2 regions of the Pelorhabdus sp. sgz311001 genome follow, and region 2 is predicted to be linked to the other one. Evidence: riboswitches for the same ligand, from Rfam matches in the RefSeq annotation. Region 2 holds a riboswitch; the other holds the start of a gene.

Region 1 (11,081 bases), on a different contig from region 2:
TGCTGTAGTTGAGGAAGACGCTTGTCCGGCTTGCCGACAAGAAGCCCGTGAAGCCGTTTACAAGGCCAAGCAGGAAGAGCGCTATGAGCATTATTTTATTCAGGATAAGCGCGATGATATATTAGAAGAATTATAGAATTAAAGATGGATGAGACAATAGATACAAAGCGAGGGCGGTTAGTGTGGCAAAACAAGAAATTGTAGTAGCAAGTAAAAATAAGGGAAAGATCAAGGAAATTGCCGAATATTTTTCGCATCTTCCCGTAACAGTCCTCGCACTAGATCAGTGCGGTGATTTTGGCGAAGTAGCAGAAGATGGCGCAACTTTTTTAGCCAATGCCACTAAGAAAGCCGTCGAATATGCCAAACAGACGAAGAAATTCTGTTTGGCTGATGACTCCGGCTTAGAAGTGGATGCGCTGCAATTAGCGCCGGGAGTTTATTCCGCTCGCTATGCCGGCGAGCAGGCCACGGACGCACAAAACAATGAAAAGCTACTTCATGCTTTGAAAGGTGTGCCAGAGGAGGCGAGAACGGGACGGTTTCGCTGCAGCTTGGTACTGGCAGGTCCTGACGGAGAGGTTCTGTTGACAGCAGACGGCGTTTGTGAAGGTCTTATTTTGCAGGCGCCGCAAGGGAGTGGCGGTTTTGGCTACGACCCTCTCTTCTTTGTACCAGAGCTGGGAAAGACGCTTAGTGAAGTGTCCATCGAAGAAAAAAATCAGTTAAGCCATCGCGGTCTGGCTCTTAAAGAAATGGCGCATAAATTGGCGGCGATGTTTCCGTGAAAATAGGAGTCATGAGTGATAGCCACGGCAATCGTCTGGCTATAGAAAAAGCGCTGCAGTATAGCGGCCCTGTTGATATGTGGCTTCATTGCGGCGATTACAGTCAGGATATAGATTTCTTGTTGCAGTGGACTTCTGTGCCGACTGTAGCCGTAGCAGGCAATACCGATGGTTGGACGCAAGCGAAATATGATGAGTTTCTCGAAGTCATGGGCAAGCAGATTTGGTTAACCCATGGTCACCGCTATCATGTGAAGCAGGATTTAACAGAACTTTTTTACTGGGGCACACATTATGAGGCGGATCTTATTTTATTTGGGCATACTCATAGCGCTTTTATGGAAAAAAATGCCGGACGTCTCTATTTGAATCCAGGTAGTGTCGGCTATCCTCATCGCGGCGAGAAAGCTTCTATTGCCGTTGTTGAGATTGCCGGGAATGAGTTGACTGGAAAAATCATAACCTTTGATATGCCGTAAGAAAATAAAGGGCTGGAGAAAACTTAAAGTCAAGTTTTCTCCAGCCCGCTTTTATGAATTGTTGGGACTCGATTGGTTTGAGAGGGACCGCTTTATTTAATGGGAATTTGATGAGACGGAGCTGTAACTTTTTCTTTTTTCGGTAAAATTACGAAGAGAACGCCATTTTTAAATTCGGCGCTAATCTCATTCTCTACCACATTATCAATATAGAAACTTCGTTGAAATTGACCAAACTTTCTTTCGCGACGGACATAGCCATCGTGGTTTTCTTCGACTTTTTCAGCCCGGTTGGCAGCGATTGTCAGATAATGATCTTTGTATTCAAGCTGGATTGCTTCTTTGTCGATACCGGGAAGATCGGCTTCGATCTGATAAGCTTCTGGCGTTTCCTTTAAGTCAACTCGGAAGGAAGTGCCAAATTGATTGAAGGGAGCAAAGAAATCTTCATCAAAGAAGTTGTCAAGGAAATTGCTGAAATAGTCGCCGCGTTTTGTTGGCATTGCTGTTTTTTTGAAAGGAACCATGTCAAACATAAGATCAACCTCCTTAATTGATTGCTTTTTCTTTATGGCTTTAGTATAAACTAAAGGTCAGTAAAAGTCTAATTAGCCAAAAGGTCAAATTTGTTTTTCTCGGATTATTAATGGGAAATATACGAAAATATTTTCTTTTTTCTTGTTTTTTTGCAAGCTATCAACTTCATTTGATTTTACCTTTTCCTTTGACAGTGGTACTATTTCTGCCTATAATAAAGAAATATGTTTAAAGAGAGAATGATTATCAGCTATATAAAGATGGGAGAGAGCTCTGTGAAATTGGCACTGACTCCTAGTATGGAGAATTATTTGGAAACCATTTACGGGCTAGGCCTAGATGGCCAAGAGGTTCGTGTTAAAGATATTGCTGTAAAGATGAAAGTTCGAATGGCCAGCGTAACAGGTGCGTTGCAAAATTTAGCCAAGCACGGCTTGATTTTCTATTTGCCTTATAAGCCGATTCGTCTTACCGAACGTGGCGCCGAGCTGGCATTATGTATTGCCAATCGCCATAAGATTCTTACCAGCTTTTTAAAAGATACGCTGGGCGTGGCTCCCGCTGTTGCCGAAGAAGACGCCTGTCGTCTAGAGCATGTTTTAAGCCGCGAAACCATGGCTGGTTTACTAAATTTTATGGTAGAGCATCATTTTATTAGTGATGGCGAAAAGACATCCATTGACTATTGGGAAGACAAAAAAGGCTCGGATAGCAAATAAATGTAACCTTTCGATGAAAAAATACGGAAAAAGAGTTGACAGTATGAGGTAAAAGAACTTATACTAGGGCCAAAACAATTCAATAATGATGCTATGATAGAGGAGCGGAAAATGAAGAGTATGCTTTTGAGCGGGCCGGCGATGACGGAGCAGAAAGGCATTTCCGCCGAAGTGAAAATCCCTGGCTGGGGTTTTTGCTGGTTTGGCTTTGAAGAGGAGTCAAACTGTCATCCAAGACCGGATGGAGTGCTATCTTGCAAAGCTTAAGTTTATACTAGGCGGTTGCGGGGAGTTCTCAGCGACCGCTATATTATTTTGGGTATATCCCGCTAGGAGGATCATTCATGTCAGAAAAAACACTGCCCTTTTCTCGCGAACAACTAGAAGCGATTGTAAATCAGTATCCTACGCCTTTTCACATTTATGATGAAGCGGCGATTCGCGCCAATGTACGTCGATTTTTACAGGCCTTTTCCTGGGCCCCAGCTTTTAAAGAATACTTTGCCGTCAAAGCGGCGCCGAATCCCCATATTATGGCTCTTTTAAAAGAAGAAGGCGTTGGCGCCGACTGCAGCTCTATGGCTGAGCTTGTTTTATCAGAACGCGTTGGTTTATCAGGCGAAGACATTATTTTCACCTCTAATGATACGCCGCCGGCGGAATTTCGCAAAGCTCGTGAACTTGGCGCTATTATTAATCTTGATGATATTACTCATATTGACTTTTTAGAAAAAGTAGCATCAATTCCTGAAATCATTTGTTTTCGTTACAATCCGGGACCGCTTATGGAAAGCGGCGGTAATACCATTATCGGTTATCCCGAAGAAGCGAAATATGGCTTGACGAAAGAACAGCTGTTTACAGCCTATAAACGCATGCAGGAAAAAGGCGTAAAACGGTTTGGCCTTCATACGATGGTTTGCTCAAATGAATTAGATCCGTCTGGCTTGATTGGTACAGCGAATATGATGTTTGACTTAGCTGTCGAACTAAAAGAAAAATTGGGCATTTCCCTTGAGTTTGTTAATTTAGGCGGCGGTGTCGGGATTCCTTATAAACCGGAACAGCAGGCGATCGATTTAGAATATTTAGGCCAGGAAGTGAAAAAGGCTTATGAAGCTAAAATCGTAGCGAACGGCTTAGCACCATTAAAGATTGCTATGGAGTGCGGTCGTATGATCACAGGTCCTTATGGCTACTTAGTGACAACAGCGATTCATAAAAAGGAAATTTACAAAAATTATATTGGCTTAGATGCTTGCATGGCCAACTTGATGCGTCCGGCTCTGTACGGTTCTTACCATCATATTACTGTCGTTGGCAAAGAAACAGCTCCGCTTGACCACATCTATGACGTAACAGGCTCATTATGTGAGAATAATGATAAATTTGCTATTGACCGAGCTTTACCCAAAATTGATATTGGCGATTTACTCGTTCTTCATGATGCTGGTGCACATGGCCATGCTATGGGCTTCAATTATAATGGAAAACTTCGTTCCGCTGAGCTTTTGTTACAGCCAAATGGCGCAGTCAAAATGATTCGCCGAGCAGAAACACTTGATGATTATTTTGCAACACTTGATTTAGAGGCTCCTTCTGTGCAGCAGACAGCTGCTGCAACGGTAAAATAAATTTTTTAACAGACAAAATGAAAGAACAAGCAAAAAGAAGGATTCTTTTTAGCTTGTTCTTTTTTCTTTACCAATATTCGCTAGAATGTTACAGTATAAGTAGTGGACTTTGGCAGAGCAAGAAAATAACCGCTCATTGAGCGGTTAGATCGCTGTACCTGCATAAAGTCAAGTCAGCTTTGTTTAAAATTCAATAGCACTTACATTTGTAGTATATGCGAAAATAAGCATTATGATGTTGCCAAATGATTAAATTTTTGTTAATTTGCGGACTAGACCCAAAACAGAAATAAGGCGGTGTAACTTCGTGCTGGAAAAAGTAGACTTGAAAAAAAAGCTAGACAAAGATACGTATCGTAAGGTTGTTTCTGAACTAAGAAAAAAAGTCGGTCTGCTGCAACGGCAGGCTCGAGATTTACAGATTCCGGTTATTCTCGTTTTTGAGGGCTGGAAAGCCGCAGGCAAAGGAACCTTAGTTAACGAATTGCTGCAAGCGCTTGATCCCCGGGGCTTTCAAGTTTTTGCAATTCATGAGCCAAGCGCCGAAGAGGCGGCGCGATCTTATTTCTGGCGGTTTTGGACGAAAATTCCGCCGAAAGGACGCATTGCGATCTTTGACCGCAGTTGGTACCGCCGTGTTTTAGTAGAAAAAGTTACGCAAACAGCAACAGCAGAGCAAGTAGCGAATGCCTATCAAGAGATACCTTCTTTTGAACGGCAGCTTGTAGCTGAGGGCGCTGTTATGATCAAACTTTTTTTGCATATAAGTCGTAAAGAGCAAAAAGAAAGGCTCGAAAAGCTAGCGAGCGATCCTGCTTCAGCCTGGCGGGTTACCGCAGAAGATTGGGAGCATCATAATGCTTATGAAAACTACTTGCAAGCTGTGGAAGTCATGCTGGAAAAAACGGATACAGATGCGGCGCCTTGGCTGATTGTCGAGGCAACTGACAAGCGGTTTGCTACTGTGAAAATTTTGACAGCTTTTGCGCAAGCGTTGGAAGAAAAAATTGACTTGATTCGACGCGAGCAGGAACAGAAAGCGAGTGTTTTGTCGGATACTCTACCTACTGTTGATCCCTTATTTACGGCAGCACAGTTTGATCAAAAACTGTTGAAAAGCTCTATGTTGAACGAAGTGGATCTGTCTTTAACGATCGATGAGGCGACGTATCAGGAAAAACTTAAGAAGTATCAGGAAAGAATTCGTGAAATTGAATATACTATCTATACGAAAAAAATGCCGGTACTTATTGTTTTTGAAGGCTGGGATGCCGCCGGTAAAGGCGGGGCGATTCGCCGCTTGACGCAACATATGGACCCGCGGGGCTATACGGTTGTGCCGATTGCCGCCCCAAATGATGAAGAAAAAAGCCATCATTATTTGTGGCGATTTTGGCGAAGCATGCCCAAGCAGGGGCATATTGCCATTTTTGATCGTAGCTGGTACGGTCGGGTCATGGTTGAACGTGTGGAAGGGTTTTGCCGTGAGGAAGAGTGGCGCCGGGCCTATCGGGAAATCAATGAAATGGAAGAGCAATGGGCTCATTTTGGCGCTCCCATCATTAAATTTTGGCTTCATATCAGTAAGGAAGAACAAAAGCGCCGCTTTGAAGAACGGCAGTCGACGCCAGAGAAGGAATGGAAGATTACTGGTGAGGATTGGCGTAATCGTGAAAAGTGGGAACAGTATGAAACGGCAGTTGATGAAATGTTTTTCCGTACAAGCACTTCCTATGCTCCCTGGACCATTGTTGAAGCCGAATCAAAGCCTTATGCTAGGATTAAAGTCTTAAAAACTGTTTTAGAGACAATTGAAAACAAATTATGACATGGGAAAACAAAATAAGCTATTTTTAAAATTTACAGAATAATTTTTCTTTAAAAAAGAGCGTTGATAAGGTAAAAAACCTATTCGACAAGAGGAAAAAGCTAAGCTATAATCAAAGAGGTTGTACGATTAGGAGGGACAAGTATGGGATTTCGACTGAAGCCGAGAGACGGGAATTTTTATGAATATATTGCCGAGTTAACTGTGCTTGTGCGGCAAAGCGCCGATATGTTGCTTGAGGCAATGAGTCATCCGGAACAATTAGCTGATTTATTCAGTAAAGTGGATGATTTGGAAAAACAGGCCGATAAAGTGACGGATAAAATTGTCGGACGTCTAAATGATACGTTTATTACACCGCTTGACCGAGAAGATATTTATGCCTTGGCGCAAAAAATCGACGATGTCATTGATGGTGTCCAAGGAATTGCCGAACGAATGACTCTTTATAATGTAAACAGTGCTTCCGAAGGTGCGTTGCTTTTAGCGGCTCTCGTAGCGAAAAGCGCGAAGCAAATGGAGCGGGCCTGCTCTTATCTGCCGGATCTAAAGGAAAAGCGGCTAAAAATTGAAGCGCGCTGCGGTCGCATTATTGAACATGAATCCGAAGGCGATCGATTATATCGACAGGAAATGGCCAAACTATTCCGCGAATGTAAGGACCCTATCGAAATCATCAAGTGGAAAGAGATACTCATGCTTATGGAAGACGCTCTTGATGATTGTGAAGATGTAGCCGCCTTACTTAAGGGAGTTTTGTTGAAATATGCCTGATTTATCGATTGTTTATGTAGTTGTCTTTTTCGCATTAGCCTTTGATTATATTAATGGGTTTCATGATACGGCGAATGCGATCGCGACGTCCGTTTCGACGCGAGCCTTGAAACCCAATCATGCCATTATTATGGCAACGATTTTAAATTTTTCCGGAGCGCTGTTTAGTACTGGCGTAGCCAAGACTATTGGCGGCGACCTTGTTCGTTCAGCTGACCTAATCAATCAACCTATGATTGTGGCGGCCCTAATTGGCGCCATTGGCTGGAATTTAATTACATGGTGGTACGGTATACCTAGCAGCTCTTCTCATGCTTTAATTGGCGGTGTCATTGGCACTGTCGCTTTAAATAGCGGTTGGGATGCTTTGAATGCTGTAGGGATTTTCAAAATTGTTTTATCTTTAATTTTATCGCCAGTGATAGCTCTTATTTTTGGTTATTTTATTATGATTATCCTGTTGTGGCTTTTTGGCCGCTTTGCTCCATCAGAACTGAATCATCGCTTTAAAAAGATGCAGTTACTATCGGCTGCTTTAATGGCTTTTTCTCATGGTTCCAATGATGCGCAAAAATCCATGGGGATTATTACACTAGCCTTACTTAGTGCCGGATATATTCCAACCCTGGATGTACCGACATGGGTTAAGTTTTCTTGTGCCGCAGCCATGGGGATGGGAACAGCGGTTGGCGGCTGGAAAATTATTAAAACCATGGGCGGGCGTATTTTCAAACTGGAACCGATTAACGGTTTTGCTGCTGATTTGAACTCGGCTATTGTAATCTTCTCTGCTACATTGCTTCATTTGCCTGTAAGTACGACCCATGTAGTAGCTGGTTCAATTATGGGGGTTGGCAGCGCGAAACGAGTGAGCGCTGTTCGTTGGGGCGTTGCCAGACAAATGCTTACAGCTTGGGTTCTTACGATTCCGTTGAGTGCTGTAACGAGTGCCTTGATTTACCAAGTTGTAATGATTATGTGGCCTTAATCTATTCGATTTTCTTATTTTGTTTAAAATGCAGAAAAATTCTGTTTATGGGTTTATATACCTATTGCAATTCTTTTCTGATCATGATACTATATCATCAATAGATCTCCTGTGATGTGCGTTAACTTCCTATATGTTCAACCTATGCAATATGTTCGGGATTCCGGTGTTAAAGAAAATGTTAAGCCCTCGTGGAAGGGACAACAAACACTTTAGTCAGGATGCCCACCTGCGAAGAGCGGGCTTTGAACATATGGAAGGACGGTATTACGGGTTCTTATTAAAGAAAGAGCAGAGACGAAAGTCTCTGCTTTTTCCTTTTCTCATTTTATATAAGGTTCAAAGCCAAACAGGTCGTCTCATTCAATTAGAACGAGGCGGCCTGTTTTTTTCTATTTATTCGCTGCTAGAAACTCTTATAAACTTTTTTAGCAGCGCCGCACACGGGACAGTGATCAGGAACTTCATCTAGGATGGTGTGGCCGCAGATCGGACAAACATAGACAGCGTCAAATTTCATATCTTTGCCTTTTTCAGCCAGTGTTTGAGCATCTTGGAATAATTTAGCATGAATTTTTTCTGCTTCTAGGGCATAATGAAAGGATTTTTCAGCGCCGCTTTCGCTTTGAAAGTGAGCTGCTTCTAAGTAAACCGGATACATTTGTTCGACTTCATGGAGTTCGCCGGCAATTGCGCCTTTGAGATTTTCGCTTGTTTTGCCTACGCCGAAAGCTGCACCTGCTGTTACTGCGGCATCGCCTGTTAAGTTACCCATTTCATGAAAATGATTGCTGGCATGTACTTGTTCCGCATAGGCAATGCCTTCGAATAAGCGGGCAATGTGGGGAAGCTTTTCTTTTTTAGCAATCTCGCCCCAAATGAGATACCTCATATGGGCCATACTTTCGCCGCCATAAGCAGAGTGGAGAAAATCAGCAGTCATTGCATTTTTTACAGCCATTTATAAATCCCCTTTACTAAATATTTTCTTCCTCTTCATTATATACGAAAGTTTTTTCTATTATCCTGCTGCACGAACGTTCTTGTCATAAAAAGAAGATATTATCCTGAAAAAGAAATCACAGGAAAAGTTGCCAAAACATACTGATATAAAAAAAGATGAAAAAGTATATAACTTTTTCAATTAAATTGATATAATACAAGCTGACTGTATAGTCAATTTAAGGAGGGTGCGCTGTGATGCCAGGAAAAAATAAAAAGAGTATGTACATCGTACTCGTTATTGCATTCGTGTGTATAGTGCTTGCTAGCTACCGTGTTTATGCGAATGTGGCGGCAAGTAAGAGTAAAGAAACGATGAATAATGCATCTAAAGCTGTTACCGTTGTGGTGGCAGATGTATCGCGGCGCGATATGGCGCCGCAAGTGGAATTTTCCGCTTCGCTAGAGCCAGTCTGGTTAGCTGATATTGCCGCCAAAGTGGATGGCCGGTTAGATAACTTGAAGGTCAATGAAGGGGATATCGTTGCTGCTGGTGACTTATTGGGGTCTTTGGAAACAAGTGAGCTTTCCGCGCAGATATTTCAGGCCCAAGGGAATCTGGCAGCGGCGGAAGCGGCGTTAGATCAAGCTGATGCTGATTATAATCGCTACAGCACGTTAGCGGCTCAAGGCGCTATTTCAGCTCAGACTATGGATAGTGTAAGAACGAAGAAAAATGCTTCTTTGGGGCAGGTACAAGCGGCGCAGGGAGCTTTGGCGTTGCTGCAGGAGAAAGTAAAGGAAGCATCGATTCTCGCGCCTAGTCAGGGCGTGATTACGAAACGGTATTTACAGGCAGGGACTTTTGTTCGCTCTGGTACGCCCATTGTGGCTATTGCCGATGTATCAAGCCTTGTAGCTAAAACGACGATCGGTGAGGGGCAAATTGACGGAATTATGGTAGGAACGCAAGTGAAAGTCAAAGTGGATGCTTTGGGCGGACAAGAATTTATGGGCGCAATCACTCGAGTTTCCCCTGTAGCTCAGCTCCCGTCCCGTACTTTTTCCGCTGAAGTTACGATACCGAATCCAGCGGGAGCATTAAAAGCCGGCATGTTTGCTAAGGCTACGCTTCCTACTAAGATTCATCAGGCGGCGCTTGTTGTACCAGAAAGTGCTCTCGTTATGAAAGAAGATCAAAAAACAGTTTTTGTAATTGATGGTGAAAATCGTGCGCGCCAAAAGACGATTACTGTAGGATATGTTGGCGATGGTTGGGCGGAAGTGCTTTCCGGTCTTGCTGAAGGTGATCAAGTCGTAAATGGGGGCCAGAATAAAATTAAGGATGGTGCGCTAGTTACTCCATCCAAGGAGGCGGCTGGTCAGTGAAAGGGATTGCCGTTTTTATTAAGCGACCAGTTTTCACGGTAATGCTAGTCGCTTTGCTTGTTGTCTTTGGGGTGCAAGCTTATCCGAAACTAGGCATTGATTTAAACCCTGATGTGGACTTTCCTCTGGTGAGTGTGAATGTAAGCTATAGCGGCGCATCGCCGGAAGAAATGGAAAGTCTAGTTACAAAACCAATTGAAGATGCCGTAAGCTCTGTGGCTGGGATTAAAAACCTATCTTCAGTGACCAAAGAAGGCCAATCACAAACAACCATTGAGTTTGTCTTTGGAACCGATGCGAAACTGGCGGCCAATGAAATTCGCGAAAAAGTTGCAGCGGTGCGTAAACGTTTGCCTAGTGATGCTGACGAGCCTGTTGTACAGCGATTTGATATGAATGCGGCGCCGATACTGTACTTTAGTTTATCTTCTGACAGCCGCAGTCCTGGTGAGATCCGGAAACTTGCTGTTGATGTAGTCAAAGATGCTTTGGCCCGGCAAGATGGCGTTGGCGATGTAACTGTTTCGGGGGCCTCCGATCGAGAAATTTCGGTACAAGTTGATAGTAAACGGTTGGCTAGCTATGGAATTTCGCTGAATCAGATCATTACGGCCATTGATAATCAAAATCTAAACGCTCCTGGCGGTCATGTTGTTGATAAAGGGACACAACTTACTGTCCGGACGGTAGGCAAATATAAGAGTGTGGCCGATATTCAAAATGTAATTGTAGCAAATTCGGACGGTCATCCGGTCCGCCTAAGCGATGTGGCGTCAGTGAGCGACAGTTGGCAGGAAGAAACGGTTATGGCCCGTACGAATGGTAAACCAAGCGTGATGATTTCTGTGCAGAAGCAATCAGGAACGAATACAGTAGATGTAGCGGATCGGGTGAAGGCCGCTGTGGAAACCCTTAAACCGCTTTTGCCTAGTGATGTGACCATAACGGCAACCAGGGACAGCTCTACCTATATTCGCAATAGTGTGGATGATGTTATGGTTTC
Region 2 (11,081 bases):
CAAGATATTGGAAGCGGTTCGGCCTGGCACATTATATATAACAATCGGCAAAGTCGTTGCATTTGCTACTGCTTTAAAGTGCTGATAAAACCCTTCTTGCGGTGGTTTATTATAATAAGGGCCTACTACCAAAGCGCCATGTACGCCTACTGCTTCAGCGGCCTGCGTCATATCGATGGTAGATTGCGTATCGTTCGTTCCAGTACCAGCAATAACGGTCGCTTTATCGCCTACTGCGGCCAGTACTGTTTTAAAAAGTTCAATTTTCTCTTGTTTCGTCATTGTAGCAGCTTCGCCAGTACTGCCAGCAACAACGAGTCCGTCTGATCCGTTACTGACAAGATACTGAGCCAATTGACTCGCGGCTTCATAATTGACCGAGCCATTGTCATGAAAAGGCGTGACCATAGCTGTTAATATTCGGCCAAAAGAATTCATGTAATTTCCTCCTCAGATAAAAAGCGTCTGCCTGTTAGGCCAGGCCAAACCGTTCATGAAGCGCTAAGAGTGCAGCTTTTACATCATCTTGCCGCACTAGTGCTGAAATGGAGGTGTGCGAATCTACTGTTTGCAAAATTTCGATTCGGCTTGTTGTCAAGGCATCAACGAAATTCGCCATAACCCCAGGAACTTCGCGCATACCGCCGCCAACTACAGAAACCTTAGCACAATCAGCTAAAATTTCTGGAGAAAAGTCAAGGTCTTTTAGCTTGGTCTGCGCAAGCGGAATATATTCCTGTTTTACTGTAAACATAATTTGCCCAGGATGAACATTAATCAGATCAACGCTAATATTGTTTTCCGCCATAGCCCGAAAAACCTGAGATGCTGCTTCATGGGACGCTGTCGAGTTTACATCAATCTTAACCTGAGCGATCGAACCAAGATAAGCAACACCGGTAGCCACTCGATCAGACACGGCAGAACCTTCACCAGTTTCTGCCGCTAATGTTGTAATGAGCGTACCAGGAGCGTCACTGAAAGTTGACTTTACAACAAGCGGGATATTTTTCTGCATAGCAATTTCTACCGCTCGTGGATGAATCACTTTCGCACCTTGATGCGCCATTTGACAAATTTCACCGTAACTCACACAGTCAAGAATCCGGGCATTCGTAACCATCCGTGGATCAGCTGTCATAATTCCGTCTACATCTGTATAAATTTCTACGCGCTCTGCCTCTAAGGCGGCGCCAAGCGCAGCGCCTGTCGTATCACTGCCGCCCCGCCCTAGAGTGGTAAATTCACCATTTTTTGTGACGCCTTGAAAACCACAAACCACAGGAATTTTACCGGCCTTAAGCAATCGTAGCAAAGGAGCTGTATCAATTTTTAGAATGCGTGCGTTGGTAAATTGATCATCTGTAATAATGCCGGCTTGACCGCCTGTCAGCATTACGCTAGCCACATCGGCAACTTGCAGCGTTGCTGCCATAACGGAAGCAGAAATCATTTCACCGCAGTAAAGCAGTGAATCCACTTCTCGCTTTGCTACTTTAGGATTGGCTTCGTTAAGGACTGATAACAGCGTATCTGTCGCATAAGGAGCGCCTTTCCGCCCCATGGCTGATACAACAACTACTGGTGCATACCCTTCAGCCATAGCTTCTTTTACTTTTTTAACAACCCGTTGGCGTGCCTCTGGCGTAGCCACAGAAGTCCCGCCAAATTTCTGAACAAGTATCCGCATTTACGACACCTCAAACTAATTCTTCTTGAATCATATACTCGGCAATTTGGAGCGCGTTCAGTGCGGCGCCTTTTCGAATCTGGTCGCCTGTTACCCAAAGATTCAAACCGTATTGTACCGACTTATCAGGACGAATTCGTCCGACAAAAACATCATCTTTATCAGAAGTAAACAGCGGCATAGGATAGATCTGCTGCGCTGGATCGTCTTCTACAATTACGCCTGGGAAAGCTGCCAAAACCTCTTTAGCTGCCTCGACAGAAAGCGGCCCTTCAAGTTCCAGATTAATGGATTCAGAATGGCTGCGATATACAGGAACGCGTACCGTTGTTGCCGTTATACCTATAGTATAGTCATTTAAGATCTTATGTGTTTCATGTACCATTTTCATTTCTTCTTTGGTATAGCCGTCTTCCACAAAAACATCAATCTGTGGCAGTAAATTAAAAGCAATCTGGTAATGCTTTGGTAAGGAAGCGCTAGGCAAAATATTCGCTTCAACCGAACGATGATTCATGACAGCTTCCACCTGATTCGTTAATTCTTCGATGCCTTCTTTACCAGCACCAGATACGGCTTGATAGGTAGAAACAACAATCCGTTTAATTTTCACGCGGTCATAAATTGGTTTTAAAGCCATAAGCATGATGATCGTTGAGCAATTCGGATTGGCAATAATACCTTTATGTTCTTTAATCGCTTCAGGATTCACTTCCGGCACAATTAAAGGAACCTCAGGATCCATACGGAAAGCGCTGGAATTGTCAATCACAACGGCACCGCTTTTTACCGCAGCAGGCGCAAAAGTTTTGCTGGCTGAACCACCGGCAAAAAGAGCAATATCAATCCCTTTAAAGGAATCTTCCGTTGCTTCTTCCACAATATAAGTTTTCCCCATAAAATCAATTTTCGTACCGGCTGAACGTTTGGAGGCCAACAATTTTAAATCATTAAAAGGAAATTTCCGTTCTTCAATCAGCGTTAAAAACTCTTTGCCAACAGCACCTGTAGCTCCTAAAATAGCAACATTTGGTTTTTTCATCATATCCACACTCCAACTCATAAAAATTTAGAATCATTTGATAAGAATTAGTCCAAAATATTTTCTAAGCCAAAAGTTAAGCCAGATGTAGTAAGCACTTTCTTACAAGCCAACGTAACGCCAGGCATAAAAGACTCGCGTGAAATACTATCGTGGCGCAGCGTCAAGGTTTGCCCTAAACCACCGAAAATAACTTCCTGATGAGCTACATAGCCTGGCAAGCGAACACTGTGCAACGGAATTCCCGCAAGCTGACCGCCGCGGCTACCAGGAATTTTCTCTACCTCATTGGGATGACCTTGTTTCATTTCTCCTCTGACTTCAGCAATCAGCTCAGCAGTGCGAAGCGCTGTACCTGAAGGAGCATCCAGTTTCTGATCATGGTGTAGTTCAATAATTTCTACATGAGGCATATATTTCGCCGCCTGCACCGAAAGCTTCATAAGTAAAATGGCGCCAATCGCAAAGTTTGGTGCTATCAAAGCATTCACACCTGTTTTTTGGCAAAGCGCGCGTACTTCCTGTACATCATCAGTAGAAAATCCGGTTGTCCCAACAACAGGTGCAACCCCATTATTCAAAGCCAAACGAATATTGGGCATCACGGCGTCAGGGTTCGTAAAATCAACCATAACGGAAGCTTTTCCTTGCTGCAAAGCTTCGGCTAAATCGGCAACAATGGGGACATTGAGCTTTCCTAAACCTACAATTTCACCAATATCTTTGCCTGCATGATGTTTATCGACTGCTCCGACCAATTCCAAAGATTCATCTCTCACAACAGCCTTTACAACCTCTTGGCCCATGCGGCCGCAAGCGCCGCTGACTAATACGGTAATCTTCTCCATGATGAAACCTCCTAAAATAAAATCAAAATAAAAACAGCCGGCTTTCAATTCACCGGCTGATAATTCTAGAAGCGCATAGAAGTAAAAAGTAAATTCCTTCAAAGGTTTTCTTCTTACATCAAATGAGATAGCGCTCCACCAAGCTTATCATTGGTGACAGTCTTATACCTATTTGGCACAAAACCAGTATAATAACCTAGCAGTTACTTATACTTCGGCAGTTAACCCTTTTCTTCCAGATCATCAACGCTACTCTTCCTGAAAGTACTCTTGTTACCTGCACCTCTATATCATAAAGATTCACAAATATGAAATTAGTAACAGTTTACACCATTCTCCTAATAGCTGTCAATGAAAATTACCAACTTTTTTGTCTTTATCAAATTTATTAACAGCGTATCACGATTGACCAATCGCGTGAGTATTCACCTCACTAGCCCCATTTTGTGTAAAAATCGAGCTTGCTTGTGATATTTTAGTTCCCGTAGTACGAACCATAGCCAAAATTTTCCCTTGCGTAATCTTTTCTTCATAATCTTTGCTGGCTTCTGCCGGAATACCATAATCAATTAAACCGCCAGCAATCCCGCCAGCTACAGCACCACTTAGAGCTGCCGCAATCGGACCGGCAGCGGCAATCGGACCAATACCGGGAATTGCCAAGGCGCCTGCGCCAACTAGCAACCCGCCAATGCCGCCAAGCGTACCGCCAGCCAAAGCCCCGTCCGTTACATCGTCATTATAAAAATCAGTCGATTCGGCGCCTTCGGCTTGCTGTTTAGCCACAATGTTAATTTCTTCTGTCGTAAATCCTTGCTGACGAAGCTGATTTACAGCCTGTTCTGCCTGGTTTTTCTGTTCAAATGAAGCAACAACCATCGTTACAGAACTGCCTGCTCCCATAGAGCCGCTTACTTGATTTCCCGATTGTGAAGATTTCGCATTAGAAACTTCTGTAGCAAGGGGCGCGCCAGATTCTATCTGACTTGGCTGATTCATAGCTCCCAGCGTAGTCGTTGACCCCGGGCGAACTGTTTGCGACAACGAAGCGTCATAAGCAGACGTAACAGTCCCCGTTTGTGAAGTATCAGTACCTTCTCTCATGTATTTCCCTCCTTAAAATGACAATAAACAAGAATGACTCTTCTTATATTGTCTCTTAAAGCAAGAGAAATATACAAAAGCAAAATTATTCGATTGCTTTCGATGAGCGTCCGTCAACTAAGATAAAATCCTGGCCAATTCGTTTAATCGTCGGCCAAGGAATCGCAGCAATTTTTTCTGAGCGGAAAAATTGCCAAAAGTCGCCATACCGTGGTAGCAGCATAGACTGAATTCTTCCTGTTGCTTCATCAAAACAAAGCTCACATTCATCAACTACGCCAAGACGTGACCCATCAGCAAGGTTAATGACTTCTTTGCCTTTCATTTCCCATAAGCGCATGCAGTCCACCTTCTCATTCTTTAGTAAAGAATATCCCCCATAAGGGCTGTAGTAAAGTGACAAGGAGCGAGAAAAAAGCGAGAGGGTCAAAGCTTAGTCCATAAATAAATAACACTTCCGGGACAGCAATTTTCAAAAAAGCCGCAGCCATAATCAGCGATAAATAAATTCCCCCTGCCGTTGCCACCAGATCTGTCAATGCCATTGATAACGGTGAAACAGCTGTTTTAAGGGCTGGGCTTTGGCGAATTCGCTTCAGTCGCCATTTGAGCGAAAAGAAAAAGCTAAGGCCCAAACAAGCAAGTAAAAATAATTCGGCCATAATCAGCCTCCTCTTTTTACTAGCTTATGCCAAAGCTTTTCCTTTAAGAAGAAAAATTTACTTGCCAGTACTGCCAAAGCCACCTTGGCGCTCTGCTGGCGTTTCATCTTGATCTACCGTGAGATAAGAATAAAAAATCCCCTGAGCTAGACGCATGCCAGGAACTATTTCAAAAGGCTCTTTGCTAAGATTTAGTAAAGCCAACATAATATGGCCCTCATTGTCTGGATTATCATAATAGTCAGCGTCAATAATTCCTTGCCCATTGGCAAGACAAATTCCAGATTTTACAGCTAAAGAAGATCGTATATGAATACCAAGATATTCATTAGACTGCATATACGCCTTTAAGCCAGTCGGTACAAGCGTTACCGTCTGTGGCATTAGAGTAAGTGTACTCACAGCGGCAATATCATAGCCAGCGCTAAAGCGAGTACTTCGCTTCGGCAAAGCAAAACCAGCTGTTTCATATTGTTTTACCCAACAAAAACCGCGTTGTTTCATCTTAAGAAAACTCCTTTCCTATCTCGAGACTTTGGATCGGACCTAAAGCGGTACAGGACACATCAGCCAAATGGATCGTATCGAGAAAATGCTGTAAGCTCTTTGGAGTAACAGCATCAATTTTAGCCACTACATCTTCTAAAGAAACAAAGCGCTCCAAAGTCAGTTCATTGCGGCCTATACGCGACATACGGCTTCCTGAGCTTTCTAAGCCTAAAAATAGATTACCCTTGAGCTGTTCTTTGCTCTTCTCTAATTCCTGAGCTGAAAATTTTTCTGATTTTAACTTTTGCCAATTTGTTAAAATCAAGTTAAGTACTTCCTGCGCGTTGGCGGGACGAGTGCCGGCATAAACGCTAAAAAGGCCGCAGTCGCGATAACTTGTCTGATACGAATACACAGAATAAGCAAGACCACGTTCTTCGCGAATTGATTGAAATAGACGCGAACTCATGGAACCGCCTAAAAGATTATTCAAAATATGCACATTATAAATATCCGGCGAAAGATAAGTAACACTGGGGAAACTGACACAAATATGAACCTGTTCTGTATCTTTTTCTTCTACTTTTAACGCAGCTTGATAGGAAGGTCGTTTGATCTCTACCGCCTTCGCCTTTCCCTGCAAAGCGCCAAAATATTTTTCTACTACGCGAACTACTTCCTCATGCTGTAAATGTCCGGCAGCAGCAATTACCATATTATCGGGCTGATAGCGAGCCTGATAATATGCCAGTAGCATTGACTGATTAAATCGTTCAATTGCTTCTTTCGTGCCCAAAATATTGCGTCCCAAGGCATGCTGAGGCCACAACTGCTGTAAATGAAGATCATGGATCATTTCTTCCGGTGCATCTTCATACATATGCAATTCCTCTAGTACAACTTGACGCTCTTTCTCTAAATCCGTTTCTTGAAATTTAGAATGAATCAACATATTCGCTAAAAGGTCCGCTGTGAATTCTAGATGATGATCTAAGACTTTCATATAAAAACAAGTATATTCTTTAGCCGTAAAGGCATTGATTTGTCCGCCGATGGCGTCAACGCGTTCCGCAAGTTCCTGTGCCGTAAACCGATCAGTTCCTTTAAATACAAGATGTTCGAGGAAATGAGAAATCCCATGATTTTCTTCTGTTTCAAAGCGCGATCCCGTACCAATCCAAACACCAAAGCTGATCGACTTTACATGTGATAGTTCTTCCGTGACAACGCGGATTCCATTTGACAGCACCGATTTTTGATACATGATAAGCTCCTTTTTTTCCATAATTCGATCTATTCTTTTCTTAATGTTCGCTTAAGCCGAATTAAATCCTGCCTTTTTCGCGTTTTCTAAAAAATGAAAGCCAAAACAAAGCAATTTAATATACTCTGTTTCGGCTTATTTGTCAATTAAAATCAGATTTTTTATAAGTTAAAATAAGAAGATATGCCTTGGAAAATTCCTTGTGCAATTTGGTTTCGGTAAGAATCACTATTTAACTGGATCGCTTCTTCCTGATTGGACATAAATCCCATTTCAATCAAAATACTTGGCATAGATGGATTACGAATTACGTAAAAATTAGCTTGCTGAACACCCTTATCAACTGCTCCAGTCGTTTGAACCAATGCCCTTTGGACTAATTGAGCCAACTGTGTTGAAGCAGCGCTAGAGTAATAAGTCGTAGCTCCATGAATTGTTGTATCATTATTTTCATTAGAGTGGATGCTGATAAATAAATCAGCCTGATTTTTTTCAGCCATCGCCACTCTTGCTGCTAATTCTTCCGTAAGTGTACTTCCGATCGGAGCCACCGTCTGATCACTGGAACGAGTCATAATCACGGTAGCACCGGATTGCCGCAACAAGTCTCTCACTTTAAGACCAACAGCTAGGTTATTATCAGACTCACGAAAACTACCGACTACTGAACCAGGATTTGTGCCACCATGACCGGGATCTATCAGAATTGTTTTACCGTAAAGAGCTCCTTTACTATTACTGCTCCCGCTATGACTTCCGCCGCTTATCCCTGTTGGCGGTAAACTCCCAGAACTGGAAGAATTACTAGAACTAGAAGCACCAATATGCAGCAGTGGTCCTAATATTTTTTCAAAAATAAAGCTAAACAAACCACCTAATAAACCACCGCCTGATGTAGGAGCTGCAACGGTTGATGTAGTAGCAGCCGTTAAAATTTGTGCTACATCAGGCGTAGCTGCGATAGCCGTGGCACTAAAAGATGCAATTTGCACGATACAAAAAATCAACAAAATTAGAATAACTCGTTGTTTCGTTCGCATAAAACTCCTCCTCTATGGAATCCATTTTGTCTGAAGCATTGGCCAAAAATCAGGATCTTCTTCACCTAACTTCCAAAGCGCCGCACCTGCTAAATCATATTTTTTCACCAAATCTAACTTATAGGCCAGACTGCGACTATTCTCAAACCATACTTGATGGCTTGTCCCATCTTTTTCTTGATAGGAAAAATGAGATGATTTACTTGTTTCGTCCCAAAGAACATTCGCTTGGTACTTTTGCTGCAACTTACTGACTTCTCCATACTCTAAACTAGTCACGCCTTTTACTGACCAATCATAACCATAGCCAGCCAAGCCAAGATATAATTTCTTCTTAGGAATAAAATTCAGAGCATAAACTACACTGCGATCTACCCAGCTTATATCAGCAATGGCTCCCGCATCACTCCAAGTTCCGTGATGATCGTAGGTCATTACAATCAGCTTGTCAGTATAACTTGCCAGGGCGGCATAATCATAGACCGCTGCCACATCATTGTTTTCATTTTCTTTTGGAAAAACATCCATCGATACGATATAGCCCTGCGGCTTTAACTCACGACTCAATTCGGCCATAAACGTAGTTAAATCTTGCTTACGTGCAGCTGATACGCCTTCAAAATCAATATTTACGCCATCTAAATGATATTTCTTAATATAGGCGCTTATACTTTCTATCGCTTGACTTCTTGCTGCTTGATTTTCTAGCATAGTATCAATTGGCGCAATTCCAGTTGTCGCTTTTGCATTATTAACAAGCAAGAGTACCTGTCGTTGATTCCTATGAGCTAACGCTACAACAGCTGTATGATCGTCGCCGCCACGATTCGTAAGATCTCCCGTCTCACTCAGAGTAGCCCAAAACGGAGCAATCGTTCCAATTTGATTTGTATGACTCAAAAAATCCTGGTAGGATGATTGATCTTGACCATACCATTCCGCATAAAAGCCAATCAGTTCTTTACCAGAAGAATTCAAAGTATTCTGGCCGGAATGATCTGCAGATGCTGATTGACCAAAAAACTTTCCTAGTAAAAGACCTATTAAAAGATCCATAATGTTTACTTGTCCAGAGCTACCGCTTGTACTAGCTGTCGTAAACAGATCCTGTGCTGAAAAAGCGGCGGCAGAGCGAAGGGGCAAAAACAAGTGAAAAACTAAAGTAATAAACAAGCAATAAGCAAATAACACCCGGCGTTTCTCCATGAAATCCTCCCGACTAATAGCTGACACAAAAAAGCGTAACAAACTCCTTATAACATTATGTAAACAATGATAACATAGCCTCCCCCAAGGGGCAATTGAACTATTTGGCAAAAAAAGCAGGCCTCACTGGGCCTGCTTTTTCGAAGCAATTACATCAGATACGGTTGTAATTTGATAACCTTCTTCCGTTAATTTTTGGATCAAACCAGGCAAAGCCTGAGACGTTGCAGCCATTGGATGCATTAAAATAATGGCGCCTGGATGAATTTTTTTCATAACTCGGCTCATGATGACTTCTGGCGATGGTTTCTGCCAATCTATCGTATCAATACTCCACAACGTCGTTGTATAACCAAGTTCTTGAGCAGCGAGAAGGACAATATCATTAAATTCACCATAGGGTGGCGCATATAAACGATTTGTTTGCCCTGTAATACTTTCAAGCAATGCAGCTGTTTGCAAAATTTGTTCTTGATTTTTTTCTTTACTCAAACGATTGGGATGAGGATGGTTATAACTGTGATTGGCAATTTCGTGACCTGCTTCAGCTAAACTTTTAACAAGATCCGGATGCTTTTCTGCCCAAATTCCGCCGATAAAAAAAGTAATATGGTAAGGCTTTAATCGTTCCGCCATAATTGGTAAAATATCTTCGCCCCAAAACACATTGCAAGCAAAAGCCACTTTCTTTTCGGCCGCGTTGCCTTGATAAATTGGCTGCGGCTTTTCAAATGCTAAAAAGGGCATAAAGAAAAGAGTAAGACACAACGCGGCACCGCCAAAAAGAAAGCACCAATTTTTCCACCTGCGTGAACCAGAAAAGATCCATACCCTAACCATCTTATCGCCGCCTCATATGATTCGTTTTCTGAAAAAAACTGACTGCCTATATTATATATATTGAACAACTAGGACGCCTATGCAAAAAGAGTCGGCATAAAGCCGACTCTTAAAAAGTAATCATTCTGTTGTAGTTATCCTAGATTTGCTCTCGCGTCTCAGTACGAATTTCCATTTCATATTTTGAATCAAATTGACTGCGTACAAAAACCATATGTTCTGTCATCGCTTCCCTAGCCTTTTTCACATCACCAGTGGCAATGGATTCATAAATTGCTTTATGCTGATGCAATAAAATGGAAGAATTTTGTCTATCACTGATAATCAAATAGCGCATATTCACGATATGATGACTCACCACTTCATGAATCGAAGAATATAAGTGATAGAGAAGACGATTATGGCTAGCTTTGGCAATCAGCGTGTGGAAATTCTTATCTACTTCCGCAAGAAGCGGACTTTCCTGAGATGTTTGAAACTCCTGTACACACGCCGCTAAAAGTTGCAATTCCTCAGGTTTAATTTTTTCAGCAGCGAGGCCGGCGCACTGTATTTCAAGCATCGCCCGCACCTCGCTTAACTCTGTCGGATTGTCCTCAAGCATAAAAACAAGTGAGAGTGGTTCAAAGAGTTTTTCTTCCGGAAAAGCAGAAGCGATAAAAGTTCCCTCACCGTGATGACTCACAATAAGGCCAAGCATCTCTAACGCTCTTAAAGCTTCTCTGATCGCTGTACGGCTTACGCCGAGTTGTACGGCCAAGTCTCTTTCTGACGGCAGCTTATCCCCCTTCACCAATCGTTTGTGATAAATCATTTCTTTGATTTGATCAATCACAAGCTCATATAATTTCCGGGTTACAATCTGCTGGAATTTCATTCTGGAGACCCCTTTTCTA

What was found. A riboswitch is a leader RNA that binds a small molecule or an ion and turns the genes downstream of it on or off. The one in region 2 is predicted to bind lysine.
Region 1: another riboswitch for lysine. It lies ahead of AC0MXB_RS11615 (diaminopimelate decarboxylase family protein); the one in region 2 lies ahead of dapB (4-hydroxy-tetrahydrodipicolinate reductase).

Annotation. Positions count from the first base shown of each region.
Region 1 covers NZ_JBVXUT010000004.1:118,935-130,015, reverse strand. Annotated here, with positions in the region: gene AC0MXB_RS11640 (histone deacetylase family protein) at 1-136, shown strand, start outside; gene AC0MXB_RS11635 (XTP/dITP diphosphatase) at 183-788, shown strand; gene AC0MXB_RS11630 (metallophosphoesterase family protein) at 800-1,267, shown strand; gene hsp18 (heat shock protein Hsp18) at 1,360-1,803, opposite strand; gene AC0MXB_RS11620 (metal-dependent transcriptional regulator) at 2,080-2,523, shown strand; lysine riboswitch at 2,613-2,783, shown strand; gene AC0MXB_RS11615 (diaminopimelate decarboxylase family protein) at 2,868-4,157, shown strand; gene pap (polyphosphate:AMP phosphotransferase) at 4,465-5,985, shown strand; gene AC0MXB_RS11605 (DUF47 domain-containing protein) at 6,130-6,759, shown strand; gene AC0MXB_RS11600 (anion permease) at 6,752-7,747, shown strand; RNA gene ssrS (6S RNA) at 7,851-8,027, shown strand; gene AC0MXB_RS11590 (rubrerythrin family protein) at 8,154-8,708, opposite strand; gene AC0MXB_RS11585 (efflux RND transporter periplasmic adaptor subunit) at 8,948-10,078, shown strand; gene AC0MXB_RS11580 (efflux RND transporter permease subunit) at 10,075-11,081, shown strand, end outside.
Region 2 covers NZ_JBVXUT010000001.1:1,104,663-1,115,743, forward strand. Annotated here, with positions in the region: gene dapA (4-hydroxy-tetrahydrodipicolinate synthase) at 1-438, opposite strand, end outside; gene dapG (aspartate kinase) at 473-1,690, opposite strand; gene AC0MXB_RS05685 (aspartate-semialdehyde dehydrogenase) at 1,701-2,732, opposite strand; gene dapB (4-hydroxy-tetrahydrodipicolinate reductase) at 2,780-3,580, opposite strand; lysine riboswitch at 3,701-3,876, opposite strand; gene AC0MXB_RS05695 (general stress protein) at 3,980-4,684, opposite strand; gene AC0MXB_RS05700 (YlmC/YmxH family sporulation protein) at 4,770-5,024, opposite strand; gene AC0MXB_RS05705 (hypothetical protein) at 5,038-5,346, opposite strand; gene dut (dUTP diphosphatase) at 5,404-5,850, opposite strand; gene AC0MXB_RS05715 (M16 family metallopeptidase) at 5,852-7,099, opposite strand; gene AC0MXB_RS05720 (N-acetylmuramoyl-L-alanine amidase family protein) at 7,261-8,139, opposite strand; gene AC0MXB_RS05725 (glycosyl hydrolase family 18 protein) at 8,152-9,345, opposite strand; gene AC0MXB_RS05730 (polysaccharide deacetylase family protein) at 9,469-10,185, opposite strand; gene AC0MXB_RS05735 (FadR/GntR family transcriptional regulator) at 10,325-11,062, opposite strand.